4 regions of the Rhizobium sp. P1_E1 genome follow, and region 3 is predicted to be linked to each of the others. Evidence: predicted binding sites of a transcription regulator. Region 3 holds the regulator's gene; each other region holds the start of a gene.
What was found. Region 3 encodes LexA, which represses DNA repair genes until DNA is damaged. Its sites were predicted from a motif close to TGTTCNNNNTGTGTTCNG; they were not measured.
Positions count from the first base shown of each region.

Region 1: a site for LexA is predicted at 3,910-3,927, ahead of AC1D1Z_RS00540 (YifB family Mg chelatase-like AAA ATPase). Genes of this name have one in related genera too.
Region 2: a site for LexA is predicted at 4,601-4,618, ahead of uvrA (excinuclease ABC subunit UvrA). Genes of this name have one in related genera too.
Region 4: a site for LexA is predicted at 5,717-5,734, ahead of AC1D1Z_RS30180 (ImuA family protein). Genes of this name have one in related genera too.

Region 1 is NZ_JBFUAY010000001.1:104,199-111,482, forward strand. Features, by position in the region: gene AC1D1Z_RS00525 (LysE family translocator) at 1-150, shown strand, start outside; gene cysK (cysteine synthase A) at 294-1,256, shown strand; gene AC1D1Z_RS00535 (hypothetical protein) at 1,421-1,675, shown strand; gene AC1D1Z_RS00540 (YifB family Mg chelatase-like AAA ATPase) at 2,260-3,792, opposite strand; gene gshB (glutathione synthase) at 4,007-4,954, opposite strand; gene AC1D1Z_RS00550 (ABC transporter permease) at 5,101-6,123, opposite strand; gene AC1D1Z_RS00555 (sugar ABC transporter ATP-binding protein) at 6,107-7,284, opposite strand, start outside.
Region 2 is NZ_JBFUAY010000075.1:155-7,438, reverse strand. Features, by position in the region: gene AC1D1Z_RS22165 (DUF808 domain-containing protein) at 1-156, shown strand, start outside; gene AC1D1Z_RS22160 (DUF72 domain-containing protein) at 268-1,074, opposite strand; gene AC1D1Z_RS22155 (GNAT family N-acetyltransferase) at 1,099-1,560, opposite strand; gene uvrA (excinuclease ABC subunit UvrA) at 1,557-4,478, opposite strand; gene AC1D1Z_RS22145 (single-stranded DNA-binding protein) at 4,762-5,271, shown strand; gene AC1D1Z_RS22140 (MarC family protein) at 5,371-6,018, opposite strand; partial or broken gene AC1D1Z_RS22135 (DNA gyrase subunit A) at 6,254-7,284, shown strand, end outside.
Region 3 is NZ_JBFUAY010000013.1:26,914-34,197, reverse strand. Features, by position in the region: gene lpxB (lipid-A-disaccharide synthase) at 1-195, shown strand, start outside; gene gltA (citrate synthase) at 227-1,516, opposite strand; gene AC1D1Z_RS07780 (ComEC/Rec2 family competence protein) at 1,807-4,239, shown strand; gene lexA (transcriptional repressor LexA) at 4,220-4,939, opposite strand; gene AC1D1Z_RS07770 (VOC family protein) at 5,138-6,034, shown strand; gene kdsA (3-deoxy-8-phosphooctulonate synthase) at 6,031-6,876, shown strand; gene eno (phosphopyruvate hydratase) at 7,125-7,284, shown strand, end outside.
Region 4 is NZ_JBFUAY010000177.1:587-7,870, reverse strand. Features, by position in the region: gene AC1D1Z_RS30210 (FAD-binding oxidoreductase) at 1-551, opposite strand, end outside; gene AC1D1Z_RS30205 (FadR/GntR family transcriptional regulator) at 684-1,439, shown strand; gene AC1D1Z_RS30200 (MDR family oxidoreductase) at 1,488-2,483, shown strand; gene AC1D1Z_RS30195 (hypothetical protein) at 3,011-3,352, shown strand; gene AC1D1Z_RS30190 (SOS response-associated peptidase family protein) at 3,627-4,400, opposite strand; gene ligD (non-homologous end-joining DNA ligase) at 4,462-5,514, opposite strand; gene AC1D1Z_RS30180 (ImuA family protein) at 5,795-6,547, shown strand; partial or broken gene AC1D1Z_RS30175 (Y-family DNA polymerase) at 6,468-7,284, shown strand, end outside.

The sequences.
Region 1 (7,284 bases), on a different contig from region 3:
GTGCTGATCGTCGTGCTTGTGCCCTATATGCTGCTTGCCTCGCGGGCCCGCACAATGCTGAAGCAGCCGCGGGCCTTGCAGGCGCTGAACCGGGTTGCCGCCGGCATCCTCGCCGGCACGGCAGCCTTCATCGCCACGCGGGCGGCCTGAAATAAACATTCGGCAAGAAACGGTTTTCAAAGGTTTTTTTCTCTCCTGATCGCCACTCCAGGTCGAACGCGGTCTGGCCTAGACGGGCCTTTGACCCTATTCTCCCCCTCGATTTCAGAGCAGGATTTCAAAGGGAGAGCACCATGTCGCACAAGCCCGGCCGCGGCCGCATCTATTCCTCGATCACCGAGACCATCGGCGACACGCCGCTCGTGCGCTTCGACAAGCTGGCGCGGGAAAAAGGCGTCGTGGCGAACCTGATCGGCAAGCTCGAATTCTTCAACCCGATCGCATCCGTGAAGGACCGTATCGGCGTCGCGATGATCGAGGGCCTCGAGGCGCAAGGCAAGATCACCCCCGGCAAGACGGTGCTGATAGAGCCGACCTCCGGCAATACCGGTATCGCGCTCGCCTTTGCCGCCGCCGCCAAGGGCTATCGGCTGATCCTCACCATGCCGGAAACGATGTCGGTCGAGCGCCGCAAGATGCTGGCGCTGCTTGGCGCCGAGCTGGTGCTGACCGAGGGGCCAAAGGGCATGAAGGGCGCCATCGCCAAGGCCGAGGAACTGGCGGCGTCGCTTCCCGATGCCGTCATTCCGCAGCAGTTCGAAAACCCGGCCAATCCCGAGATCCACCGCAAGACGACGGCCGAGGAAATCTGGAACGATACCGACGGCACGGTCGATATCGTCGTATCGGGCATCGGCACCGGCGGCACGATCACCGGCGTCGGACAAGTGCTGAAGAGCCGCAAGCCCGAGATCAAGATCATCGCCGTCGAACCGGCCGATTCGCCGATCCTGTCCGGCGGCAATCCCGGTCCGCACAAGATCCAGGGCATCGGCGCCGGCTTTGCGCCAAAAATCCTCGATACCGGAATCTATGACGAGGTCGTCACCGTGACCAATGACGAGGCCTTCGAACAGGCGCGCCTCGTCGCCCGGCTCGAAGGCGTGCCGGTCGGCATCTCCTCGGGTGCAGCACTGACCGCCGCCATCAAGGTCGGCATCCGTCCCGAGAACGCCGGCAAGAACATCGTCATCATCATCCCCTCCTTTGCGGAGCGTTATCTGTCGACGGCGCTGTTTGAGGGATTGGGGAGCTAAAGGTGGCTATGGCGGAGCCTTTCCGCCGGCAATATATCCTGCAGAATATCGGGGCGCTTCGGCGCCCCTTCATTTGTGCCGTCACCTGCATCCCAATCGAAGTGGGACGAAAGTTCTGTGGCAGTCCGTAATAACGATTGTCGATGTCCATCTGAGCTCGTTGAATGCAGGTGTTTGCCAACCTTCGCCATGACTTCCGCCAGCGTCGCGGTCAAACGATTCAGCTCAGTGTGCTCTCTCGTCCGCTCTGGAGCATAGCGCGATATGATGTACTCACGCTTTGCTGTCATTGCCTCGAGATGCAAGGCGGTCTTCTTTCTCAGTTTAAGTTTGGCAACGAACAAAGGCTCAGCGAGATTGTGCATCCGTTTTCGTATTTCTTCTGGGGCAACGCCTTCATGGCGCAGGAAGGCATTTAAGTAGAGTTCAATAGCGTGAATGGCGCACATTCGAGCTGGGGCAATGGATATTGGAACTCGCTTCTGACCCTTCCCGAACAGGAGTTTCGAAGCGCGAGAGTAGGCATTCGCTAAGTCTAGAACCTCCGATGCGTTGGCGTTCGAGCCCGGATATTAGTTACTCATCTACATCCCCGGCAGCTTTTCTTATCCGTCACCTCCGATCGACTGTGCCGAACGGACAGACATCCTTCTCGAAATTTTTTCAGCCGAATCTAATATTGTAAATAGCGACGAAGTGAGGAGAGGCCCTTACCCCTAACGGATAAGCAACACGGAGGGATGTTTAAATCGGCGTCCTAGGCAGCTTCGGCACCGCTTTTGGCAGGTCAGCCCCTGCCAAGAGCATTCGCGGCCGGCAGCGCGCCATAACGGCAGCGATCAATCGTTCCGTCGGGGTTGGGTTCGCGGATAGCGACATAATCTCATAATCCGGCAGCGCACCAGCGGGGATTTCGCTGAGGGCAGCGCCAGCGCGATCGGCAGATCGGTGAGCGGCCTGACGACTAGTACTTCAAAATATCTGCGCGCATACGCTCTTCTTCTTAAGCCGCCGCCGTCAGCCTTTCGCCGGCGATGCGGTAGGAGATCGCTTCGGCGAGATGGATGCGGCCGACTGTCGGCTTACCGTCGAGATCGGCCAGCGTGCGGGCGACCTTGAGCACGCGGTGGTAACCGCGGGCGGAGAACTTCATCTTCTCGGCGGCGTCGCGCAGCAGCTGCAGGCCAGGGGCATCGGGCTCGGCCAGTTTCTCGATCATCGCCGTAGAGCAGCGGGCATTGGTGCCGATGCCCTTTGCGCCGGTGCTTTCGAAGCGCTCCTGCTGGATTGCGCGGGCGCGGGCGACACGGCGGGCAACATCGGCGCTGGTTTCGGCCGCCATCGGCCGGATGAGGTCGGCGGCGGAGACGGCCGGCACATCGATGCGGATATCGATGCGATCCATCAGCGGGCCGGAGATGCGGGCCTGGTAATCGCTCATGCAGCGCGGCCCGCGGGCACAGCTATGGCCCGGCTCGCCGGCCATGCCGCAGCGGCAGGGGTTCATCGCCGCGATTAGCTGGAATTTCGCCGGATAGGAGACGCGGTGGTTGGCGCGGGCAATCACGCATTCGCCACCTTCGAGCGGCTGGCGTAGCGCATCCAGCGCCTGCGGCGTGAACTCGGGGAACTCGTCGAGAAACAGCACGCCGTGATGGGCAAGCGAGGCTTCGCCTGGACGGGCGCGCAGACCGCCGCCGACGAGGGCTGCCATGGTGGCGGAATGATGCGGGGTGCGGAAGGGCCGGCGATCGGAAAGCTTGCCGCCGGAGAGCTGGCCGGCGATCGAATGCACCATCGAGACTTCAAGCAGCTCGGCGGCCGAGAGCGGCGGCAGGATGGACGGCAGCCTGGCTGCCAGCATCGACTTGCCGGAGCCCGGAGGACCGACCATCAGCAGATTATGGCCACCGGCGGCCGCCACCTCGAGCGCCCGCTTGGCGCTTTCCTGGCCCTTGATCTCGGCGAGATCCGGCAGGTTTGCGGCATTGGCGCGGATCGACGCCTCCGGCCTGGATAGGACTTGCGTGCCGCGGAAATGATTGGCAAGGGCAATCAGGCTGCGGGGTGCAAGGATATCGACGTCGGCGCCTGCCCAGGCGGCTTCGGCGCCGCTTTCGGCGGGGCAGATCAGCCCCTTGCCGAGCGCATTGGCGCCGATCGCGGCCGGCAGCGCGCCTGATATGGCGGCGATCGTGCCGTCGAGATTGAGTTCGCCGACGACGACAAAATCGGACAGCGCATCGGCGGGAATGGCGCCGAGGGCAGCCATCAGGGCAAGCGCGATCGGCAGATCGAAATGCGAACCTTCCTTCGGCAGATCGGCCGGCGCCAGATTGACGGTCACCCGCTTGGCCGGCAGCGCCAGGCCGGAGGCGTGGAGGGCGGCCTGCACGCGCTCGCGGCTTTCGGCAACCGCCTTGTCAGGCAGGCCGACGATCTGCATCCCGACCTTTCCGGGAGCGACCATGACCTGGACCTCGACCGGCACACCTTCGATACCCTGAAATGCAACCGTACTGACACGCGCGACCATCAACCCATCCTCTTGCCGCAAACTTTTATATACCGCCCTGCAGCCTTTATTCGATGCATGTCGTGGCCCCTTGGGCGACATGCATTAAGGTTAGCGGTTGCAATCTGGCATGGAAACAGGAATAAAACAAGAACAATCAAAGAACGGAATCAGGCATCCGCTGTGACCTTGGTTGCGCTCGGTCGCTGGACCAGAACGGTCATGGGCGGCTGGCTCAGCCGCGCTTGCGCTCGATCGCATCCCAAAGAAGGGCTGCTATATCGGCACCGCCGAACTTCTTCACCTCGCGAATGCCTGTGGGCGACGTGACGTTGATCTCGGTCATGTAATCGCCGATCACATCGATGCCGACGAGCAGGAAGCCGCGCTCCCTCAGCGCCGGGCCGATGRGGGTGCAGATTTCCTGTTCGCGCGGCGTCAGCTCGGTCGCCTCGGCGCGGCCGCCGACATGCATGTTGGAGCGGCTGTCGTGTTCGGCCGGCACGCGGTTGATGGCGCCGGCGAATTCGCCATCGACCAGGATGATGCGTTTGTCGCCCTTGCGCACATCGGGCAGATATTGCTGGGCAATGAAGGGTTCGCGGAAAAGCTGGCCGAACATTTCGAGCAGCGAAGAGAGGTTGCGGTCGTCGCGGGTCGAATGGAAGACGCCGGCGCCGCCATTGCCGTAAAGCGGCTTCAGGATAATATCGCCCATCTCGTCGCGGAAGCGGCGGATCTCGGCGGCATCCTTGGTGATCAACGTCTTCGGCATCAGATCGGAGAATTCGGTGACGAAGATCTTCTCCGGCGAATTGCGCACCCAGGCCGGATCGTTGACGACGAGCGTCTTCGGGTGGATGCGCTCGAGCAGATGCGTCGAGGTGATATAGGCCATATCGAAGGGCGGATCCTGGCGCAGCAGCACGACATCCATGGTCGCGAGATCGACGCGCTCCGGCGCGCCAAGCTCGTAGTGGTCGCCCTTGACGTCGCGCAGCACCATCGGCTCGACGCTGGCATAAAGCCTGTTGTCACGGAAGCTCAGGCGGTCGGGGGTGTAATGGAAGAGCCTGTAGCCGCGCGCCTGCGCTTCCAGGCTCATGGCGAAGGTGGAATCACCCGCGATATTGATGCCTGCGACATGATCCATCTGGACCGCTACATTGGTGATCTTGGCCATTTCCATCCCTCGCTGAATGCCGGACAGATGTAGGTCGGCCAGATATCAAACGCAACGGCCAATCAAGGGCTTCGGCACTGGAGCATTTTTGTTTTTTGCGCAATTCCGGACGCAAAACCGCTGCGCAGTTTTGCTGGAATTGCTTTTCACCGCGTTTCGAGTTTCCGCATCAAACGGCCGCGATAGCTATCGAGAATGACGGCGAGCACGATGACGGCGCCGATGACGATCGGCTTGATATTGTCGTCGGCGCCCAAGAGCTGCAATCCCGTCGACAGCACCTGCAGAATGCAGGCGCCCACCAGCGTGCCGACAATCGAGCCTTTGCCACCCGAAAGGCTGGTTCCGCCGATGATGACGGCGGCGATCGCATTCAACTCGTAGCCGATGCCCGCAACCGGGCTGCCGACATTGAGACGGAGCAGATAGACCATGGCCGCAATGCCGGCCGTCAGCCCTGAGATCGTGAAGACCGCAATCTTGTACCGTTTGGGCTCATGCCCCGACAGCCGGACAGCCTCTTCATTGGTGCCGATCGCGAAGACGAAGCGCCCGAAGACGGTGTAGCGCAGCACGAACCAGCCGATGAGGACGACAACGATCGCAATCAGAAAGATCGACGGAAATATGCCCCAGAAGATCAGGTTGCCGAAATCGACGAAAGGCTGAGGCAGGCCGGTGATCGTGGAATTGTCGCTGACCACGCGCGCCAGGCCGCTCGCGACGTTCAGCATGCCAAGGGTGACGATAAAGGAAGGAAGCTTCCACTTCTCGCAAATCCACCCGTTGACGGCGCCAAGGGCAGCACCCGTGCCCATCGACGCAAGACATGCGAGAACAATCGCCTGCCATGGCGAAAACGCCGGATTGATCATGATCGTCGCACCGATCACCGTGCAAAGGGCAAGCAGCGACCCGACCGAGAGATCGATGCCGCCAACGAGGATGACGAAGGTCATGCCGGCAGCAAGCACGGTGTTGATGGCAATCTGCACAAAGATCTTCAGGAAGTTCTCCGGCGTTGCGAAATAGGGCGCCGTCGCCGAGAAAAACGCCAGGATCAGAATGAGGGCAATGGCGACGCCCGCCTCCTTCAGCGAGATCCGGATAAGCTTGTCCCAGACGCTCACCTCTTTCGCCTCGGTCTGTTTTTCAATGTTGGCGGACACGACTGTACTCCTTGTAGGCGAGCGAAAGGATCCTGCTCTCGTCAAATTGTTCCCGAACTATTTCGCCCGATATCTTGCCGTCGGAGAATACGATGATGCGATGGCAAATGCCCATGAGCTCCGGCAGATCCGAAGAGACGACCAGAACGCCTTTTCCCTGAGCCGCAAACTTCCACAGAAGCTCATAAATCTCGGCCTTTGCACCGACGTCGATTCCACGGGTCGGCTCATCGAAAATCAGCACCTTAGGGCCGCGGAACAGCCATTTTGCAATGACGACCTTTTGCTGGTTGCCGCCGGAAAACGTCCTGACGGCCTGATGGATGGACGGGGTCTTGATGCGCAGTTCGCGCACGAGGCGCTGCGAATGATCATCCTGCGCCCTTCGCATGATCAAGCCGTTGCGGGAGATCTTGGCGAGATCGGTTATGGTGGCATTTTCGGCGCAGCTCATATCGAGCATCAAGCCCTGCATCTTGCGGTCTTCGGTTGCCAGGCAGAGCCCGGCAGCAACGGCGTCCTTTGGCGAATGGATCTCAACCGGCTCGCCATTCACGCGAATTTCGCCGGTCGCTTTGGCGTCGGCGCCGAATATGGCGCGAACCGCCTCCGTCCGGCCGCTGCCGACAAGGCCGGCAATGCCGACGATTTCCCCCTTTGCCACGGAAAATGACAATTCCGGGCTAGTGCGCGTCACCTTCAGGCCGGACACACCGAGCGCCTCGCCGGACACGGTGCTGTCGCTGCGAAAAATGCCATGATCCGAAAGCTTCCGCCCGACCATGAGTTCGACGATGTCAGGAATAGCAAGTCCGGACAGCGGACGCGTGATCACATGCTGGCCGTCGCGCAGCACCGTCACATCGTCACCGACGTCAAAGATCTCCTCCAGCCTGTGAGAGATGTAGAGCGTGGTCACGCCACGCCGCTTCAGGCGCTTGAGAATTTCAAAAAGGCGATCGACCTCCTTGGAGGTCAAGGTTGCTGTCGGTTCGTCGAGAACGAGAAGCTTGCTTTCGTAGCAAAGCGCCTTGGCAATCTCGACCAATTGAAGCTGGGCAACGCTGAGGCGGCTCGCCAGTGTCGTCGGAGCCACGTCGAGGCCGACCTCTTCCAGCAGTTCCGCCGCTCTGCTGTTCATCGCCTGATAGTTCACCAGGC
Region 2 (7,284 bases), on a different contig from region 3:
TGGATCGTCGAGGCCGCAGGCGCGGGCATCGTCGGTATCGTCGCCGGCTTGATCGCAATTCCGGTCACAGGCTACGCCGTCTCGCCGATATGGCGGTACCTCAAATCGCTCCTGCCGCGCCGGCGCAAAGAGGCGCTGGCGGACGGGAAAAAATAAAGCCAGAGTCCGTCGACGAGCAAGGCGTCATATCCAGCCTCATGGAATGCGTGACCGACGATGTGATACCCACACAATGTCACGATCCCTGTTGTGACTATCCAACCTCGCCTATTTCGCTAGCGCCTGCTGCAGGGCGATTGCCCCATGCGGCGCATTGACCTTGCCCTCATGGATCATGAAGGCGAAGACGTCGCGCGGCTCGGTCTTCACCTTGCGATCGCCATCGATCAGCGGCAGGTCATCAGGAACCTTGCCCTCGGCCCAGGTCTCCAGTCGGTCTGCCCAGGCCTTCAGGTCCTTTTCCGGATAGCAGGTCGGGATATCGTCCGAGCCCTTCTGCAGCCGCGCATAGACGAAATCGGCGGTCACGTCGGCGATCATCGGATATTCGAAATGTTCGGCGCAAACCGGCGCCACGCCGTATTTCGAAAGCAGCGCCACGAACTCCGGCACCTTGAAGGAATCATGCCGCACTTCGACCACGTGGCGGAGCGTCAGCCCGTCCTGTTTTGCCGGCAGCAGTTTGAGGAAGGCTTCGAAATCGTCTGCATCGAACCTCTTCGTCGGCGCGAACTGCCAGAGCAGCGGCCCGAGATGATCGCCGAGTTCGCTGATGCCCGACGACAGAAACCGCTCCATCGATTCACCGGCTTCGGCAAGCACTCGCCGATTGGTGACGAAACGTGTCGCCTTCAGCGAAAAGATGAAACCGTCGGGCACGTCAGCCGCCCATTTGGCAAAGACCGCAGGCTTTTGCGTGCTGTAATAGGTGCCGTTGACCTCGATGACCTTCAGCTGGCGGCTGGCGTAATTCAGCTCGTCCTTCTGTTTCAGGTCATCGGGAAAGAAATGCCCGCGCCAGGGCTCGAAGGTCCAGCCGCCGATGCCGGTGCGGATAGTGCCGGATTTCGTCATGTCGTCCTCCCCATTCGCAGCCGCTCAGGCCGCATCGATCTCTTTGGTCATATCGACGAGCGTCCATCCTGGCCGATATGGGCTCGGCCGGCGACCCGTTTCCTGAAACCCGAAGGCGCTGTAGAGAGCGATGTTCCGCTCCATCCGCGCATTGGTGTAGAGCCGGATCTCCGGCACGGCCCATTCTCGCGCCTTGCCCTCCAGCCAGTGCAGCATCGCCATTCCATGCCCGGCACCCTGAAAGGCCGGCGAGACCGCGATGCTGAACAGCATGAGGTGATCGGCATGCCGCTCGACGACCACCAGGCCGGCCGTTTGCCCGCCGATCTCGCGCAGCCAGACCTCGCCGCGTTCGATCCGCGGCGCGTAATCCTCTGTCACCGGGATCGGCGGAGCGCCAAACAACTCGGTGTAGGGCCGATAGGCGGCGGTTGTCAGCGCCGCGATCGTTTCCAGATCATCGAGCGACGCTGGCCTCATCGTCATTCCGCCGCAACCGCCTTCTTCACCGGCCGTCGCTCCAGCAATTCCTTCAGGAAGTGTCCGGTATAGGACCGCTTCTCCTTGACGATCGCCTCCGGCGTACCGGTTGCGACGATTTCACCGCCGCCGTCGCCGCCTTCGGGGCCGAAATCGAGCACCCAGTCGGCCGTCTTGATGACTTCGAGATTGTGCTCGATCACCACCACCGAGTTACCCTGGTTGACCAGTTCGTGCAGCATTTCGAGCAATTTGGCGACGTCGTGGAAATGCAGGCCGGTCGTCGGTTCATCGAGAATGTAGAGCGTGCGCCCCGTCGAGCGCTTCGACAGCTCCTTGGCAAGCTTGACGCGCTGCGCCTCGCCACCGGAAAGCGTATTCGCCTGCTGGCCGACCTTGATATAACCGAGACCGACATCCTTCAGCGATTGCAGCTTGTCGCGCACGGCAGGCACCGCCGCGAAGAAATCGACGCCTTCCTCCACCGTCATGTCGAGCACCTCGGCAATCGACTTCTGCTTGAAGGTGACATCGAGCGTCTCTCTGTTATAGCGCTTGCCGTGGCAGACGTCGCAGGTGACGTAGACATCGGGCAGGAAGTGCATCTCGATCTTGATGACACCATCGCCTTGGCAGGCCTCGCAGCGTCCGCCCTTGACGTTGAAGGAGAAGCGACCCGGCTGATAGCCGCGTGCCTTGGCCTCCGGCAGACCGGCGAACCAGTCGCGGATCGGCGTGAAGGCGCCGGTATAGGTCGCCGGGTTCGAGCGCGGCGTGCGGCCGATCGGCGACTGGTCGATATCGATCACCTTGTCGATATGCTCGAAGCCGTCGATGCGATCATGATCGGCCGGGTTTTCACGCGCGCCCATGACGCGGCGTGCGGCCGATTTATAGAGCGTCTCGATCAGGAAGGTGGATTTGCCGCCGCCGGAAACGCCGGTCACCGCAGTAAAAACACCGAGCGGGATCGACGCCGTGACGTTCTTGAGATTGTTGCCGCGCGCGCCGACCACCTTGATCTCGCGGCCCTTCTTCGGCTTGCGGCGCTCGTCGGGAACGGGAACGCCAAGTTCGCCGGAGAGATATTTGCCGGTCAGCGAATTCGGACTGTCCATGATGTCCTGCGGCGTACCATGGGCGATGACCTCACCGCCGTGAATGCCGGCCGCCGGGCCGATATCGACGACGTCGTCGGCGGACAGGATCGCATCCTCGTCATGTTCGACGACAATGACGGTGTTGCCGATGTCGCGCAGGTGCTTCAGCGTGTCGAGCAGCCGGGCATTGTCGCGCTGATGCAGGCCGATCGACGGTTCGTCGAGCACGTAAAGCACGCCCGTCAGCCCTGAGCCGATCTGCGAGGCAAGCCGGATACGCTGGCTCTCGCCGCCCGACAGCGTGCCGGAATTGCGCGAAAGGCTGAGATATTCCAGTCCGACATCGTTGAGGAAGCGCAGCCGGTCGCGGATCTCCTTGAGGATGCGCACGGCGATCTCGTTCTGCTTGGCATTGAAGCTTGCCGGCAGTGTCTCGAACCAGTCGCGGGCGACGCGGATCGACATACCGGTCACTTCGCCGATATGCAGAGTGTCGATCTTCACCGCCAGGGCCTCTGGCTTCAGGCGGAAGCCGTTGCAGGCCGGGCAGGGGGCCGCCGACATGAAGCGCTCGATGTCTTCGCGCGCCCAGGCGGAATCGGTCTCTTTCCACCGCCGCTCGAGATTGGTGATAATGCCCTCGAAATTCTTCTGCGTCGTATAGGAGCGGGCGCCGTCGGCGTAGTGGAATTCGATCTTGTCGTTGGTGCCGTTGAGGATGACGTCCTTGGCCTCGTCGGAAAGATCGTTCCAGCGCGTGCCGAGCTTGAAGCCGTAATGTTTGCCGAGCGCTTCCAGCGTCTGATTGTAATAGGGCGAGGTCGACTTGGCCCAGGGCGCGATCGCCCCGTCGCGCAGCGTCCGCTCGGGCTCGGGCACGATCAGATCCGGATCGATCTTCTGCTGGGCGCCGAGGCCGTCGCAGGTCGGGCAGGCGCCGAACGGGTTGTTGAAGGAGAACAGCCTGGGTTCGATCTCGGGAATGGTGAAGCCAGAGACTGGGCAGGCGAACTTCTCCGAAAACAGCACGCGTTCATGCGTCTCGTTCAGCGACTTGTTGGCGGATCCGCCGGCTGACGTCTCTTCCGGCGGCAACGGCTTGTCGGCGAATTCGGCGACCGCCAACCCGTCGGCGAGCTTCAGGCACGTTTCGAGACTGTCCGCCAGGCGCGCTGAGACATCCGAGCGCACGACGATGCGGTCGACCACCACGTCGATGTCATGCTTGTATTTCTTGTCGAGCACCGGCGCCTCGGCGATCTCGTAGAACTGGCCGTCGACCTTGACGCGCTGGAAGCCCTTCTTCATGAGCTCGGCCAGTTCCTTCTTGTATTCGCCCTTGCGCCCGCGCACGAGCGGCGCGAGAATATAAAGACGGGTGCCCTCGCCGAAATCGAGGATGCGGTCGACCATCTGGCTGACGGTCTGGCTCTCGATCGGCAGGCCGGTCGCCGGCGAATAGGGAACGCCGACGCGGGCAAAGAGCAGGCGCATATAGTCGTAGATCTCGGTGACGGTGCCGACCGTCGAGCGCGGGTTGCGCGAGGTGGTCTTCTGCTCGATCGAGATCGCCGGCGACAGCCCGTCGATCTGGTCGACATCCGGCTTCTGCATCATTTCGAGGAACTGGCGGGCATAGGCCGACAGGCTCTCGACATAGCGCCGCTGGCCTTCGGCATAGATCGTGTCGAAGGCGAGCGAGGATTTGCCGGAACCCGAAAGCCCGGTCATGACGATCAGCTTGTTACGCGGCAGATCGAGATCGATGCTCTTGAGATTATGCTCGCGCGCGCCGCGGATGGAGATCGTCTTCAGTTCGCTCATCGTCTCTGCTTTGGTTTTCTGGATGACAGCCCTTATTTAGTGATGCCGACGGGCGAGTCGAGGCTGAATATCCGCAAGGGCTCAAGGTTTTCGATTCTGTTGACAGGATCATACGGATAAACTAGAACAAATAAAGAACAAAATTCCTGATGAATGCATGCGGCTTTCTGATGGATAAACATGTGGATTAAATGCCGCCCATGCGCATCGGCGGTCCGTGATGGTTTAAGGTGCGCCGATCGATTAAACGCCGCCGGGCAGGGCGGCAGGCAGGGTGAGAAGTATGGCTGGTAGCGTGAATAAGGTAATTCTGGTTGGAAACGTCGGTGCAGACCCCGAAATCCGCCGCACTCAGGATGGCCGGCCGATCGCCAATCTTCGTATCGCGACCTCGGAGACCTGGCGCGATCGCAATTCCGGCGAGCGCCGTGAGAAGACCGAATGGCACACTGTCGTCGTCTTCAACGAGGGCCTCTGCAAGGTCGTCGAGCAATATGTGAAGAAGGGCGCCAAGCTCTATATCGAAGGCCAGCTGCAGACCCGCAAGTGGCAGGACCAGCAGGGCCAGGATCGTTACAGCACGGAAGTGGTGCTGCAGGGGTTTGGTTCGACGCTGACGATGCTCGACGGCCGCGGTGAAGGCGGCGGCGCGAGCGGCGGCCGTGGCAGTGCCGGTGGCGGCAACGATTACGGCGACGATTACGGCGCCCCGGCTCCCTCCTCATCGCCGAGCCGCGGCGGTGGCGGCGGTGGCAACTTCTCGCGGGATCTCGACGACGATATCCCGTTCTGATCGATAGCCTTTGCTGGCTTTGTGAAAGAGGTGAGGAGCATGATGCCTTGGATGGCGTCATGCTCTTTTTCTTTGATTTCGCGGCAGATGCCGCCATTTTCAGTGCGGCGTCGCGCTGATGAGATTGAGCGCCGATTTCGCGCCGTCGACGACGAATTGTGCGGCAAGGGCAGCGAGGATGACGCCGAGAAGGCGTGTCAGGATGGCCCGGCCGGTGACGCCGAGGAAACGGTCCAGCCTTTCAGCGACGAGCAGCATGAGGAAAGTCAGCAATAGATTGGCGGCAAGGACGCCGATCAGCTGCGCCTTTCCGACGGATGTCGCCAGCGTGCCGGCAAGCAGGATCGTCGCCGAGATCGCGCCCGGGCCGGCGATCAGCGGCAAGGCGAGGGGAAAGACGGCGATATTCTCGATGTGATCCTTGGTGATCGCCACCTCGGTCGCCTTCTCCTTGCGGTCCTGGCGCTTTTCGAACACCATCTCGAAGGCGATCCAGAACAGCAGCAGACCACCCGCGATGCGGAAGGCGCCGATCGAAATCCCGAGCACGCTGAGCACGCCGGCGCCGAACAGAGCGAAGACGGCGAGGATGATGAAGGCGATGGTCGAGCCACGCAGCGCCACCTGCGTGCGCTCACTGCGGCTCATGCCTGTCGTCAGCCCCAGAAAGATCGGTGCGAGCCCCGGCGGATCGATGGTGACGAGAAGCGTCGTGAAGGCGTTGATCAATTGGTCGGCGCTTGCCATCGGCTGTCCGGAACCCCATATGAGTGCGTGGTTTTATGATTGTGAAGCGGGGATTCCGATTTGGCAAATATCCCGCAGCGGCCCGCGGCGGATTTGTCCGGTCCGGCCGCGCAACTTGCATGTTTTACCGTCTTTAAGCCGCAAAAGCCTGTTCAAAACGCGCTGTGAAATTGGCGCGGGAACGGGCTTTCCGCTATAAATCTTCAAGTGATTCTAGAAGAGATCGTGATCTGTTTTGACTGAGCAAACACCCCCCGGCGGCGGGAAGCTCCCGCCAGGCATCGAGCCCATCTCCATCATGGAGGAAATGCAGCGGTCGTATCTCGATTACGCCATGAGCGTCATCGTCAGCCGCGCGCTGCCCGACGTGCGCGACGGCCTGAAGCCCGTGCACCGGCGCATCCTCTACGGCATGTCCGAGCTCGGCATCGACTGGAACAAGAAATACGTCAAGTGCGCCCGCGTCACCGGTGACGTGATGGGTAAATTCCATCCGCACGGCAATTCCGCAATCTATGATGCGCTCGCGCGCATGGCGCAGCCCTGGTCGCTGCGGCTGCCGCTGATTGACGGTCAGGGCAATTTCGGTTCGGTCGATGGTGATCCGCCGGCGGCCGAACGTTATACCGAATGCCGCCTCGAAAAGGCTGCCCACTCGCTGCTCGACGATCTCGACAAGGAAACCGTCGATTTCCGCGACAACTACGACGGCACGCTCTCCGAGCCGGTCGTGGTGCCCGCCAAGTTCCCGAACCTGCTCGTCAACGGCGCCGGCGGCATCGCCGTCGGCATGGCGACCAACATCCCGCCGCACAATCTGTCGGAAGTTATCGACGGCTGCATCGCGCTGATCGACGATCCGGCAATCGAGCTGCCGGAACTGATCCAGATCATTCCCGGCCCCGATTTCCCCACGGGCGCGAAGATCCTCGGTCGTGCCGGCATCCGCTCGGCTTATGAGACCGGCCGCGGCTCCGTCATCATGCGCGGCGTAGCCGCCATCGAGCCGATGCGCGGTGACCGCGAGCAGATCATCATCACCGAGATTCCCTATCAGGTGAACAAGGCGACGATGATCGAGAAGATGGCCGAGCTGGTGCGCGACAAGCGCATCGAAGGCATCTCCGACCTGCGCGACGAATCCGACCGCCAGGGTTATCGCGTTGTCGTCGAGCTGAAGCGCGATGCCAATGCCGAAGTCATCCTCAACCAGCTTTATCGTTATACGCCGCTGCAGACGTCCTTCGGCTGCAACATGGTGGCGCT
Region 3 (7,284 bases):
CTGAACGAGGTGGTCCGCGGCGCCAGCCTGGCGCGCTGGATGGAGCGGCTGTCGGCCGATACGCTCCAATTGAAGGCAATGAACGAGGGTTACGATCTCGTCTGGCAACGCATGCAGACCGAAAAGCCGCCCGGCGAGCACGCCGCCGAGATCCTTCTCGACGTGCTGAAAAAGAAAAAACCCGGTCGTTTCTGACCGGGTTTTCTTTTGGGTTCTTTTAAAGCGATCAGCGCTTCGAAACCGGGATGTAATCGCGCTTCGGTTCGCCGACATAGAGCTGGCGCGGACGGCCGATGCGCTGTTCCGGATCCTCGATCATCTCGTTCCACTGCGCGATCCAGCCGACGGTGCGGGCAAGCGCGAAGAGCACGGTGAACATGGTCGTGGGGAAGCCCAGCGCCTTCAGCGTGATGCCGGAATAGAAGTCGATGTTCGGATAGAGCTTCTTTTCGATGAAATATTCGTCGGAGAGCGCGATGCGCTCCAGCTCCATCGCCACTTCGAGCAACGGATCATCCTTGATGCCGAGTTCGCCAAGCACTTCATGCGTCGTCTTCTGCATGATCTTGGCGCGCGGATCATAGTTCTTGTAGACGCGGTGACCGAAGCCCATCAGGCGGAACGGATCGTTCTTGTCCTTGGCGCGGGCGATATATTCCGGAATGTGGTCGACCGAGCCGATCTCGTTCAGCATGTTGAGCGCTGCTTCGTTGGCGCCGCCATGCGCGGGGCCCCAGAGGCAGGCGATGCCGGCAGCGATGCAGGCGAACGGGTTGGCGCCCGACGAACCGGCGAGACGGACGGTCGAGGTCGAGGCGTTCTGCTCATGATCGGCATGCAGGATGAAGATGCGGTCCATGGCGCGGGCAAGCACCGGATTGACCACATATTCCTCGCAAGGCACGGCAAAACACATGCGCAGGAAGTTCGAGGCGTAGTCGAGGTCGTTCTTCGGGTAAACGAAGGGCTGGCCGATATGGTACTTGTAGGCCATGGCGGCAAGCGTCGGCATCTTGGCGATCATGCGCAGGCTGGCGACCATGCGCTGGTGCGGATCGGTGATGTCGGTGGAGTCGTGGTAGAAGGCCGACAGCGCGCCGACGCAGCCGCACATGACGGCCATCGGATGCGCATCGCGGCGGAAGCCGGTGAAGAAGCGGCTCATCTGCTCGTGCACCATGGTGTGGTGCGTGACGCGATAATCGAAATCCTTCTTCTGCACGGTGGTCGGCAGTTCGCCGTAAAGCAAGAGGTAGCAGACCTCGAGGAAGTCGCCATGTTCGGCGAGCTGCTCGATCGGATAGCCGCGATGCAACAGGACACCTTCGTCGCCGTCGATGTAGGTGATTTTCGATTCACAGGATGCAGTCGACGTGAAACCCGGATCGTAGGTGAAGGAAGCCGTGTTCTTGTAGAGGGCACCGATATCGATGACGCTCGGGCCGATCGTTCCGCTTTTAACGGCAAGGTCGACTGATTTGTCACCGATTTTTATTGTAGCGCTTTGATCCGTCATGCTGATCCTCCGAAATGGCGGTGGCGCCATAAAAGCGCCATAGGGGTTAAGCGTCCTCACCGATAGCTATATGATCGCGAGGCTAATGCCAAGTTACCGTGATGGCATTTTGTGCATTGCAGTATCACCTTTTAGGCACTGCAGCGATGAGCCGCATGCATATCGGAAGCCGATGATTCGACTGCTCTTTTGGCTCTTTCAATTTTCCCTCACTTTTCAATCGATTATTCTTGCCGGATTTGATTGGCGGTTGCATTCTGCCTGTCGGGGCGAGTGACTTTGGGCAGCACATGCAGGAGTTGACGACAGTCGAATTGCGGCCGGAAGCAGGCGCCGGCCTTGCCGACTCCGCCGGTTTTTCTCCGGCTGTCGTGGTGACGCGGCCGCCAACGACGCAGTCGGCGACACCGTGGCGCCACCGGCTGCCGGCAGCAGCCTCGCAATCGCTGCGTGCCGGCATGCGCATGCTGGGCGAAGAGGCGGACCATGGCCGCCTGCTGCTGTTCTCACCGGTCTTCCTCGGCGCCGGCTCAGCCTTCTGGTTTCTAGCGGCATCGGACTTCCCGCTCATTGCATCGCTGCTCTGCCTGTTGGTGCTGACCGTCGCGGTTCTCATCGCCAGCCGCAGCCGGGCGGCTTTGCGGGCAACGCTGCTGGCGCTTGCACTTGTCGCCTGCGGCGTGGTCTCGGCGCAGCTCGAGAGCCGACGGGCTTCGACCGTGATCCTCGATTCATCAGTGACGACGACGGTGACCGGCCGTGTCGAGCGGCGCGAAGGCGATGGTCGCGGGCGGTGGCGCTATATTCTTGCCGTCACCGACACAGAGGCGCCGGAGGTGAAGCGGCCGCCGGGGCGCATAACCGCGATCGCCCGCGGCGCGGACGCGCCTTTCGAGATCGGTGATATCATAACCGGCAGAGCACGGCTGACGCCGCCAGCAGGTCCAGCGCTTCCTGAGCTCAACGACTTCTCCTTCGGTGCCTATTTCGATGGCATCGGCGCCAACGGCTTCTTCTACGGTGCGCCGACAAAGGTCGATTTGCAGGCAGGTCCGCAAGCGGCCAGATCGACGACGGAAGCGCTGCTCGAAGGTCTCTACCGGCTGCGCAGCGGTATCGGCGACCGCATAAGGTCGATCCTGCCCGGCGACACCGGCGCTTTTGCCGCTGCTCTGGTGACGGACGAGCGGCGCGCCATCTCGAATGAGACGACGGAGGCGCTGCGCCAGTCCGGTCTGGCTCATATCATCGCTATCTCCGGCCTCAATATGGCGCTGTCAGCCGGCATCTTCTTCGTCGGTTTCCGCATGCTGCTCAGCCTCTTTCCCGGTGTCGCCCAAGCCTATCCGACCAAGAAGATCGCCGCTGCCGGCGCGCTCATCGCCGTCACGGCCTATTTCCTGATCTCCGGCTTTGCCGTCTCGGCCGAACGCGCCTTCATCATGATGGCGATCATGTTGATTGCCGTCTTCTTCGACCGGCCGTCGATCAGCCTGCGCAATGTCGCTCTCTCGGCGCTCGTCATTCTCGCCATTTCACCGTCCGAGGTCTTGGGTCCGAGCTTCCAGATGTCCTTTGCCGCGACATTGGCGTTGGTATCTGGCTACCAGCTGTGGAAGGACCGGCGCGTCCGCGAAAACGCTTTCCTGAAGCTGCCGGTGTTTCGGCCCGTCGTTACGGTTGCGGGTTTCTTCGGCGGCGTCTTCCTGACCTCGCTGATCGGCGGCTTTTCCACCGCGCTGTTTTCGATCGAGCATTTTCATCGCCTGACTGCCTATGGCCTGCCGGCAAACCTCGCGACGATGCCGATCATCTCCTTCATCATCATGCCGGCCGGGTTGCTGGCGATGCTGCTCATGCCTTTCGGTCTGGACGTTTTGCCTTGGAAGGTCGTCGGATTCGGCCTCGATCTGGTGATCGCGATCGCAAAGACGGTGTCCGGCTGGGGTGGCGACATCGGCATCGGCCGCTTGCCCGCTTGGTATTTCGCGATAGCCGTCGCAGGCTTTCTGCTGCTGACGCTGCTCCGCACCCGGCTGCGCCATATCGGCACATCGATCATCGCGGTCTCGACGCTCGTCCTCTTGCTTCTGCCGGTTCCCCGGCCGCCGGATCTGGCGATTTCGGAGGATGGTGGTCTCGTCGCAATCGTCGAGGCGGGGGCCATGGCTTCCAACCGTGAAAGACCGCCGGATTTCATCTTCGACCAGTGGCAGAGAGCGCTGGTCCTGCCGACGCATCACCCGCCGAAGATGCTGGATGGTCCTGTTATTCCGCCGGAGGGAGAAGACCGCCGTGTCAGGCTTTCCCGCGATCAGCAGAACGAAGCAAGGTCGGCGATGCGGGCGGCTGCAGCGGCCGGTGAAGCAAACCGCTTTTCCTGCGTCAAGAAGGCCTGGTGCACATCAAGGCTTGGCAATGGTCACGTGGTTGCTGTCATCGACAATGCCGCCTATCTCGGTCCGGCATGCGACGCGGCCGATATCGTCGTGACGTCGGTCCGCCTGCGCTTCAACAACTGCCGCTCAGGGGCGACGCTCTTCACCGGCGAAACGCTGCGCAGGACCGGTTCCGTCGAGTTGCGCTTCGCCGACGCCGGCCTGGAGGTCGCAACCGCATTCGATGCATTGTCGCGGCCATGGATGCGGCATCGCGCCTATGACTGGCGCAGCAACAGTTTTGCCGAATCCAGACTGCCTGATGTCAGTGATAGCGGCGAATGAGGCCGACGAGCTTGCCCTGAACCTTGACGCGGTCCGGCCCGAAAATCCGGGTCTCGTAAGCCGGGTTGGCCGCCTCCAGCGCGATCGAGGCGCCTTTGCGGCGGAAGCGTTTGAGTGTCGCTTCTTCGTCGTCGACGAGAGCAACGACGATGTCACCAGGACTTGCTGTGCTGCCGTTGCGAATAATCACGGTGTCGCCGTCGAAGATGCCGGCGTCGATCATCGAATCGCCCTTGACCTCGAGCGCATAATGTTCACCGGAACCGAGCATGTCGGCCGGAACGACGATGTCGTGGGTGTTGTTCTGGATCGCCGAGATCGGAACACCGGCGGCGATACGGCCCATGACCGGCACGGAGACCGAGTTGCCGTTGTCGGCGACGGGTTTTGCGGGAGCAGGAGTGGCGACCGGCTGCGGCTTGCCAAGGCTGCCCTCGATGACGCTGGGCGAAAAGCCCCGCCGGGGCTGAATGCTGGGGCTGTAGGCCTCCGGAAGCTTGATAACCTCGAGCGCACGGGCGCGGTTCGGTAGGCGGCGAATGAAGCCACGTTCCTCGAGCGCCGTAATCAGCCGGTGAATCCCGGACTTGGAAGCGAGGTCCAGGGCATCCTTCATTTCGTCGAAAGATGGCGGAACGCCGGATTCCTTCATGCGCTCATGAATGAAAAGGAGAAGCTCCTGTTGTTTGCGCGTGAGCATCGACGTTGTGACCTCGTGATTGAAACAAATCCAGAACAGACACTATATGTTCCATATGTGTTCCGCAAGTAGCTAAATTTCCGTAAAACTTGGCGCCAACTCGTTGAGATTTTTATTTTCATTCGCCGGATTGGGACACATCTGTTGCATTGAGGGGCGCGCCATCGCACATCTCTTGCCGTTTCCAGGAGGGATATCATGAACGAGCGTTCCGCCAAGCCGCATCCGCTGGATCATGTGGTGCTGCCCGTCGTCAATATCGATCTGGCGCGCGAGAGGCTTGGCAAGCTCGGCTTCACCGTTGCCGCCGATGCACGCCATCCCTTCGGAACGGAAAACGCCTGCGTCTTTTTTGCCGACAAGACCTATCTGGAGCCGCTCGGGATTGCGAGTGTCGAGGAGAGCGAGGCCTCAGCGCGGCAAGGCAATGTCTTCACCGCCCGCAACCGGGCCTTCCGCTTCCGCTGCGGCGAGGAGGGGCTTTCGGGGCTTGCTTTCGGCAGTAAGGATGCCGGCATCGATCATCAGAACTTCGTCGGCAACGGATCGAGCGCCGGCGAGATGCTGCAGTTCACCCGGCCGATGACGATGCCGGACGGTTCCGAGAGCATCGCCGGCTTCAAGCTGGCTTTTGCCGGTGACCTGCGAGCGCCCGATCTCTTCCTTTTCAGCGTCGAACGCGTCAATCCGCTGCCGGCCGACCGCGGCGCGCTGGAGACGCATGCCAATGGCGTCACCGGCATTGCCGAGATCGCGCTCTGCGCGCCTGATGCTGCTGCTTTCGGGGCCTTCGTCGGCCTTGCCGTGGCGCAGGCGGCAGTCGAGAAAACCGGTTTTGGCGTCAATGTTGCTGCTTCGAACGCGAAAATCAGCCTGATGACGCCGGAAGGGCTAGAAGCCTATTTCGAGATCGCCGGATCATCCGCCGATCGCGGCCTGCGTGGCCGGGCAATCCTCTTCATTGTCGCCGATCTTGCCGTGACAGAAGCGCATTTGGCTGCTAACGGGGTGACATACACGCGCAAGAACAATCGCATTCTGGTGAAGCCCGCGCCCGGGCAGGGCACGCTCTTCGCCTTCGAGGAGACACGATGAGCACTGAGACGAATTCCGAAGTCAAGATCGGCGAAGGCCAAGGCCAGGTGACCTTTTCCAATACCGGCCGCCTGTCGCTGATTGCCGGTCCCTGCCAGATGGAGAGCCGCGACCACGCCTTCATGGTTGCCGGTACGCTGAAAGAGCTTTGCGCAAAGCTCGGCATCGGCCTCGTTTACAAGAGCTCCTTCGACAAGGCGAACCGCACCTCTCTTTCGGCTGAACGCGGCATCGGGATCGAAAAGGGCATGGAGGTCTTTGCCGACCTCAAGAAGGAATTCGGCTTTCCTGTCCTGACCGACGTTCATACCGCCGAGCAATGCGCGGAGGTGGCAAAGGTCGTCGACGTCCTGCAGATCCCGGCCTTCCTTTGCCGCCAGACCGACCTTCTCATCGCCGCCGCCAAGACCGGCCGCGTCGTCAATGTCAAGAAGGGCCAGTTCCTCGCTCCCTGGGATATGAAGAACGTCCTGAAGAAGCTCAACGCCAGCGGCAATCCGAACGTGCTGCTGTGCGAGCGTGGCGCCTCATTCGGCTATAATACGCTGGTTTCCGACATGCGCTCGCTGCCGATCATGGCGGCGATGGGCGCACCCGTTATCTTCGATGCCACCCATTCCGTTGCGCAGCCGGGCGGGCAGGGCGATTCCTCCGGCGGTCAGCGGGAATTCGTGGAAACACTGGCGCGCGCAGCAGTGGCTGCCGGTGTTGCCGGTGTCTTCGTCGAAACCCACCAGGACCCCGACAATGCACCTTCGGACGGCCCGAACATGGTCTATCTCAAGGACATGCCGCGGCTGCTTGAAAAGCTGCTTGCCTTCGATGCGGTCGCCAAGGCTTGACGTTCAACAGCCTGACATGATCGTGCTATAGGCATGTCGCGAAAAAGTGTGCAGCGGTTTTGCGACAACGACATGCGGAAAGCCAAAGACCTAAAGCGTGGCAAGCGAATCTGAAAGATCGCGACGCGCTTTAGGCGAGATCCAAACACTGGTTCGAAGGCTGGAAATTGCAGCATTGTAATTTGCACGCCTTCGACTAAGACAGGTTTCGAACCGACTTATCACCACCCACCGAGCAGGAAGAACCCATGACTGCAATCACCGATATCATCGCCCGCGAGATTCTCGATAGCCGTGGCAACCCCACCGTCGAAGTCGATGTCTATCTCGAAGATGGCAGCATGGGCCGCGCGGCCGTTCCCTCGGGCGCCTCGACGGGCGCGCATGAGGCGGTCGAACTGCGCGATG
Region 4 (7,284 bases), on a different contig from region 3:
CCAAGAACCTGGGCGCGATACATGCCATAGCGCAGAACGCGAATGCCGCCGGCATTTGTGGCGATGTTGCCGCCGATGGTGGAGGTGCCGCGCGCGCCAATATCCACGCCGAACATGAAGCCGTGGCTGGCGGCGGTCTCCTGGACAGCCTGCAGGGTCGTACCGGCATGAGCGATCACAGTGCCGGCATCCTCGTTAACGGGCTCGATCGCGCTCATCCGCTCCAGGGACAGCGCAACCTCGCCAGCCATAGGCCGCGCGGCCCCTGCAAGACCAGTGCGTCCGCCTTGCACGACGATAGGCTGGCGAAGGGCGTCGCATGCAGAAAGAATGGCCGACACCGACGCGGTATCTCTGGGTCGAAACAGGATGGACGGCCGCACGCCGCGCTCGTCTGTCGCGTCCGCGCAATAGGCGTCACCGACATCCGGGCCGACGACAACAGCGTTCTTGTCCAGCCTGTCGTTGAGGCGGGCTAGCAATTCCCACAGCCGCAAAGACGGCGCAAGTAAGGGATGAGCGGCGAGCGCCCGGTCGATCGATCCGCCCATTCTGTTCCCCTGGTTATCTGGATCGAGGGCAGGTTATCGCCTATCTGATATTTGTCAAACCTATATTTAAATACCTATAGCCTTTTCGATGAAGGCATGGCATCAATGCTTTCGAGCGAAGGATGGAGCTCTATGAATCTTAGATATGACGAAGTGGTAAGATCTGGCATCGCCAAGCAGGTCGCCGAGAATATCAAGTCCGCGATCCTGGACGGGCGTCTGAAGATCGATGAGCGCTTGCCGACGGAAGAGGATCTTGCCCGTAGCTTTGGAATTTCGCGCCCAACGGTGCGCGAGGCATTGAAGCGTCTGGCGGCGCAGAACCTCATTCAATCGCGTCGCGGCCCCCTTGGCGGCAATTTCGTGATGCGGCCCGATCCGGAAGGGCTGTCGAAGGCGATTACCGGTGCCGCGACACTCCTCGTCGGCATCGGCGCTTTCGATATCGACGAAATCATTACCGCAAGGCTTGAGACGGAAACGATCTGCTGTCGGCTTGCCTGCGAAAACCGCAGCGAAGAGGGCTTGCAGGCCATGGCCGCTGAAATCGCCTTGCAGCGGGATCAGGACGTCAGCGATGAGGATTTCTGCGCTTCCGATGTGCGCTTCCATCGGGCCCTGGTCGACTCGACCGGCAACGGCCCCTTGAAGCTGATGATGTACATCGTGATCGAATCCTTCATTCCGATCACGAACATGATCGTCTTCAGGGTGCGCGAGCGCCGCCAAGTCGTTGCTTTCCACCAGCAGATCCATGAGGCGCTGAGCAATCGCGATGTCGGCGGAGCAACGGCGGCGCTGGCAAATCTCCTCGCCTATGTGCGTGATAGTTATAGCGCCGCGCTCGATGCGCGCGGCCGCCGGGCGAGCGAGCAGGTGTCGTCCTGAACCTGGTCGGCTCACATCCTCAGAAGCATTGAAGTTCAAGGGAATTCCATGTCAGATTCTTTCACAGCAATGGTGATCGACACGGTTGATGGCAAACAACAGGCCGGCTTCCGGCAGTTGACCTTGGCCGATCTTCCCGACCATGACGTTCTGGTCGAAGTTGCGTTTTCCACGGTCAACTACAAGGACGGCCTGGCCCTTTCCGGCAAGGGAAGGATTGCGCGCCGCACGCCGATGGTTGGCGGTATCGATCTTGCCGGCGTCGTCGTCGAGTCGCGCTCGGACAAATGGGTTGCCGGTGACAAGGTTGTGTTGAACGGTTGGGGGCTCTCCGAAACCGAATGGGGAGGTTATTCCCGATACCAGCGTGTCAAGGCGGAATGGCTGATCGCACTGCCGCAGGAGTTTTCTCTGGAACAGGCCATGGCGATCGGAACGGCTGGCTATACTGCCGCGCTTTGCGTCAACGCCCTGGAGGATTGGGGAGCGATCGGCGTCGATGATCGGGACGTGCTGGTCACTGGAGCGGCGGGCGGCGTCGGCTCCGTGGCCGTGAGCCTGCTTGCCAACAAGGGTTACAAGGTGGCGGCCTCGACGGGTCGGCCGGAAACGCATGATTATCTCGCGTCACTCGGCGCCACGGATTTTATCGACCGTGCTACGCTGAGCGAGAAGGGAGGCCCACTTCAGAAGGAGCGCTGGGCAGGGGCAGTCGATTCCGTCGGCTCCACGACGCTTGCGAACGTGCTTTCGCAGACGGTCTACGGCGGCGCAGTTGCGGCCTGCGGCCTTGCTGGTGGTGCCGACCTTCCAGCATCGGTCCTGCCGCATATCCTGCGAAGTGTAGGGCTGCTTGGCGTCGACTCGGTCATGGCGCCTATGGCGAAACGAGCGCGCGCCTGGGAAACCCTCAGCCGGCACCTAAGTCGGCAGCATATCGAGTCGTTGACGCGGGTCGAGCCTATGTCGGCTCTGCCGCAGATTGCGGAAGACATAGTCGTGGGGAAAATTCGTGGCCGCGTGGTGGTGGAAATCACACAATAACTTCGCGCATTTCGATAATAAAGGCACGAGTAATGTTGAACCTTTCCGCTGGAAAGGGTGCAATAGAGCCGTTACAAAACCCCCATTGGCGTGTCGCACTTCATCCTTGAACCCACCCTGCTACATGTGACTTCGAATGTACATGCAACAAGGGCTTATCTTAGCACGCCGCAAACTTCGAGCTGCCGTCATTGCCGAGCAAGTCTTCCTGTTGTCATCTGATCGGCACGGGAGAAAAATCGCCAAAATGGCGCCTGATTGTGGCTCCACATCTAGTGAAGATGGATCGCCCTGACAGCGATCTGCCGGCTTGCGCAGCCGTCGAGGCATACTATCTCTAGTGTAACCCCGAACTGGAGCGTCGCCATGGATCGAAGCGCGGCCGATACGCTGTCGGAATTCTACATTGAGATTCTTCTGCCGGACCGCGAAGAGACGTGCGCGTCGGATGTAACGACCTGTCCATGCTGTCGAAAGTTGCGTCCGGCATCGAGCATGGATGACGATGGCTGCGGGATCTGCGACGAATGCCTGGCACCATGACGGCCTGCAGAGAAACACCTCCACCTCTTCTAGCGACGTTCGAAGACGCGCTTGCGAAATTGCCCGACGGCTATGTCGACGGATATTTTGATCATCGATCATGGGGCGTGACCGTCAAGCGGTCGCAGGATGGCAAACGGACCTGGCTCTATGGCGAGGTGCTTAGCGGAACAGATATCGTCAGCTTCAACCTCTATCGGTTGGCTGGACCGGGGTCGACACTGAAGCCGTGCGAAATGTCCACCGCCAAGGTGATCGAATTCGTTCTCGGTTTCGAGCCCAGCACGGAGAAAGCTGCGTTTGGAACCTTAAAGGCTAATAAATGAGCACCAGATTCATATTGCATTGCAACATATGCATGGCTGCACTGCGATCTGGGCCCTGGCGATGTGAGCAGTCTCTGGTATCTTCAGTTCACCGAAGCAATGCACCTCCTCCCGCAGAGCTTCGTGTTTCAGGCGACCCACTCCTCCTCCCAGGGGCGCCTGACGGAACAGCGGCACTCCTCCTCCCAGCCGTTGTTCATTCTTTGAAAAAGCCTGCCGCACCTCCTCCCGCGGCAGGCTTTTTCGTTTTCGATACAAGCCCGGAATTCAGGCGTCAAAGCAGACTGCCCTGTTCCGCGAGCTCTCCGGATTTCGAAACGATCGTGGATCCGTACGGTTCGCGTGACGAGATGATCAGCGCGTCATTCGGTAATGGGCGGGCCAGTTCCTTGGCCTCTTCCCATGGCGCCCGCATCCAKGTGTCCGTCTCTTCCTTCGTCAGCAACAGGACCGGCATCGCCTTTCCATGGATTGGCTTCACCAGGTCGTTGGGATCCGTGGTCAAAAACCCATAGAGATCGTCGRTGGTCAGGCCATCCCTAACCTTTCGCACACTTTGCCACTGCGGCACATGGATGCCGGCAAAGAACATCAGCGACTTCTCCTCGTCGCGGGCGAACCATGCATTGGGCACCTTGCCGCCTTCCTCCTGGCTGGCCGGATCCGGTTCCGCAAAACTGGTGACCGGGACGAGGCATCTGTTTTCGACGCCGAACCATCGCGTCCAATGCGGAAAACTGAGCTTGCGCACGTTGGTCGTACCGCGGTCAGCCTCCATGCGGATCAGTTCTTCGAGATCGAAKGSCTTGCCCTTGGYCGCAAGTTTCTCGGCCTTGGCTTTGGCSGCCTTYTCRAGYGYGAAGCGCGGSGAGGGCAGTCCCCAGCGCGCATGGACCAGTTGTTTCTTCCCGTCGGCGGTGTTGCGAACGATCGGCCCCATCTGATCGGGATTCATCTGGTAGGCGGGCATCAGGTTGATCAGACTTTCAGCGTCCTGGGCCCACTTCGCGACCCAGTCCTTGTCTTCCATGCGATAAAGGTTGCACATGCTAGATATCTACTCCGCCGAGCTCGAACGGACGACAATCTAGCGTATGGCGCTGATTTCGCTAGTCGAGCCGGAAGACGTCGGCATTGTCCTGGCGTTCTCGCAAGCCCTTGTAGGATGGATGGCGAAGTTTGCCGTCTGTCGTCCAGGCGCGAAACTCGATCTCGGCGACCAGGGTCGGCTCGACCCAGACAATATCGGCACTTCCGGAATAGGGCAGGGGCGGCTGCCTTCGCTTCCAGCGCAGCCTGTCCAGCATCTTCCGTAACCTCACGGCCTCGGCTTCCTTGAAGCCCGTGCCGACACTCCCGACGTGGACGAGATCGGCTCCGCGATAGGCAGCAAGCACCAACGACCCGAAGCCGGCAGGGGATGCCGATGACATCTCATAGCCGACGATGAAGAAAGCCTCGCTCTGGACGCATTTGACTTTCACCCAATCCCCGGTCCGGCCGGAACGATAGGGCCGATCGAGGTGTTTGCCGACGATGCCTTCCAGGCCAAGGCGGCAGACATGTTCCAGCAGGACGGTTGGTTCAGTGTCGAATGTTTCCGACAGCCTGATAGCGCCGTCTTTGCCGTTCAACGTGTCATCGAGGAGATGCCGGCGCGATCGGTATTCGACACCGCGCAGATCGTGTCCGTCGAAATAGATGAGATCGAAAGCGTAGAAGATGGCGTCGGAGGCCCGGTTGCCGGCATGTCCGCCGGATGCGCCGAGCGATTGCTGCAGCAGCCCGAAGTCGGGACGCCCCTCTTCATCAAGCACGACCGCCTCACCATCGATGATCATCGTCGCCGGCCCGAGCCCTCGGGCGGCCACTACGATCGCCGGAAAGCGGTGCGTCCAGTCATGGCCGGCGCGGGTGAGGATCCTTGTCCCTTGAGGCTCGATGTGAACAGCGAGGCGATAGCCATCCCATTTCAGCTCCCAGCTCCATTCTTTCCCCTGTGGAGGATGGCTCTTCAATTGCGCCAACGCAGGTTCGACGCGGTCTGGCATGGGATCGAAAGGGAGCTGTGGCTGGGCCGGATTGCGCTTCTTGCGCGGCTTTGAGCGGATCGGAGCCTCGGTGTCACGAAGGAGAGGTTTTGATCTCGGAGGCTTCGTCATGCCGACAGTTCAGCAGAAAAATCTTAAAGACACTGTGACGATGCCGACTTGTCCCCGCAATTCACACAAAGGGAGTAGCGCTCGCAGACGCTCCGAAAAAAACTTCAGCCGCTACCCACCTGATTCTCCTGGGTATTCTTCCGATTCCTAATGTTCAGGATAATATTCCCATCCCTCCGGTTGCTTGACTCTTCCGTTGTTCGGGAACAGATAGAGAACATCCGCATTTTGATCGACATGATGTCGGCCGCCAACACGACCTTGAAGGGAGCCGTGAACGATGACTGCTGCCCGTGAACGGGTGATTTCCGATCTGCGCGAGCGCATCGCTTCGCTGGAGGGCGTGCCGGCCAGAAAGGCCGGCTGTCTGTCCTTCGGCGTGCCGGAAATCGATGCGGTCATGCCGGGCGGTGGCCTTGCCTATGGCGCCCTGCACGAATTTGCCGGTGGCGGGCCGGGCACGGTGGATGGTGCAGCGGCAGCACTTTTTGCGGCGGGGATCGCAGCGCGCACCAAAGGCCCGATCGTCTGGTGCCTGACGCGGCCGGACCTGTTTTTTCCGGCACTCGCTGAGGTCGGCCTCCATGCCGACCGGGTGATCTTCGTCGAGTCCGACAAGGAAGAGGACRTGCTCGCCAATATGGAGGAGGGGCTGTCCTTCGGCGGCCTTGGCGCCGTCGTTGGTGAACTTGTCCGATTGCCCATGGTCGGCTCCCGCCGGCTGCAGCTGGCGGCCGAGCGAACCGGAACGATGGCCCTCGCGGTCCGGCGMTGGCGCAGGCAAACGGAGGCGAATGATTTCGGACAGCCGACGGCATCGACCACAAGGTGGCGGGTCAGCGTCATGCCGTCGGAGGAATTGCCAGTGCCGGGTGTCGGCAGAGCCCAATGGTTGCTGGAATTGATGCGCGTGAAAGCGGGTGAATGTGCTGAGTTTCTCGTGAGGGCGTGCGATGACAAGGGTCGTCTCGATCTATCTTCCGGATCTRCCGACGGATCGCATTCGTCGCGCCGATCCGTCTATTCCGCCTGAACAGGCGATCGCCGTGATCGCCAGGAGCGGCTCGAAGCGTTGGGTGTCGGCCGCCGACGCGGCCGCCAGACAAGCCGGCGTTCATGTCGGCATGCCGGCTGCCAAAGCGCAGGCGCTGTTTCGCGGCCTGATGCTGGTCGATGCAGATCCTGCAACGGATGCCGCAGCACTCGAGCGGATCACGCTCTGGGCGCTGACGCTCTATTCCCCTGTTGTCGCGGTCGATGGGATCGACGGCATTGTCATGGATACTGAAGGCGCCGATCACCTGCAGGGTGGCGAACTGCCGATGGTGACGAGGATCGCCAACCAGTTCCTGGCCAGAAAGCTCACGCCCCGCATCGCTGTCGCCGACACCTGGGGCACGGCGCATGCCTGTGCCCGTGCCATCAGCCGTGAGACGGTCATCGTGCCGATCGGCGAGACCGTGCGCGCCGTCGAGAAGCTGCCGATAGCGCTGCTACGCCTTCCGGGGACAGTCGTCAGCGACCTTCGCACGCTCGGCTTCCAGACCATCGGCGAATTGGCCAATACGTCGCGCGCGCCGCTGACGCTTCGCTTCGGGCCGGAGATCGGCCGGCGGCTCGACCAGATGTTCGGCCGTATCTGCGAGCCGATCGATCCGATCCGTACCGCCGAGCTCGTCGAGGTCTCCAGAGCCTTTGCCGAACCGATCGGTGCCGCCGAGACCATCGACAAATATGTCGGACGACTGGTCGTGCAACTGATCGAGGAGC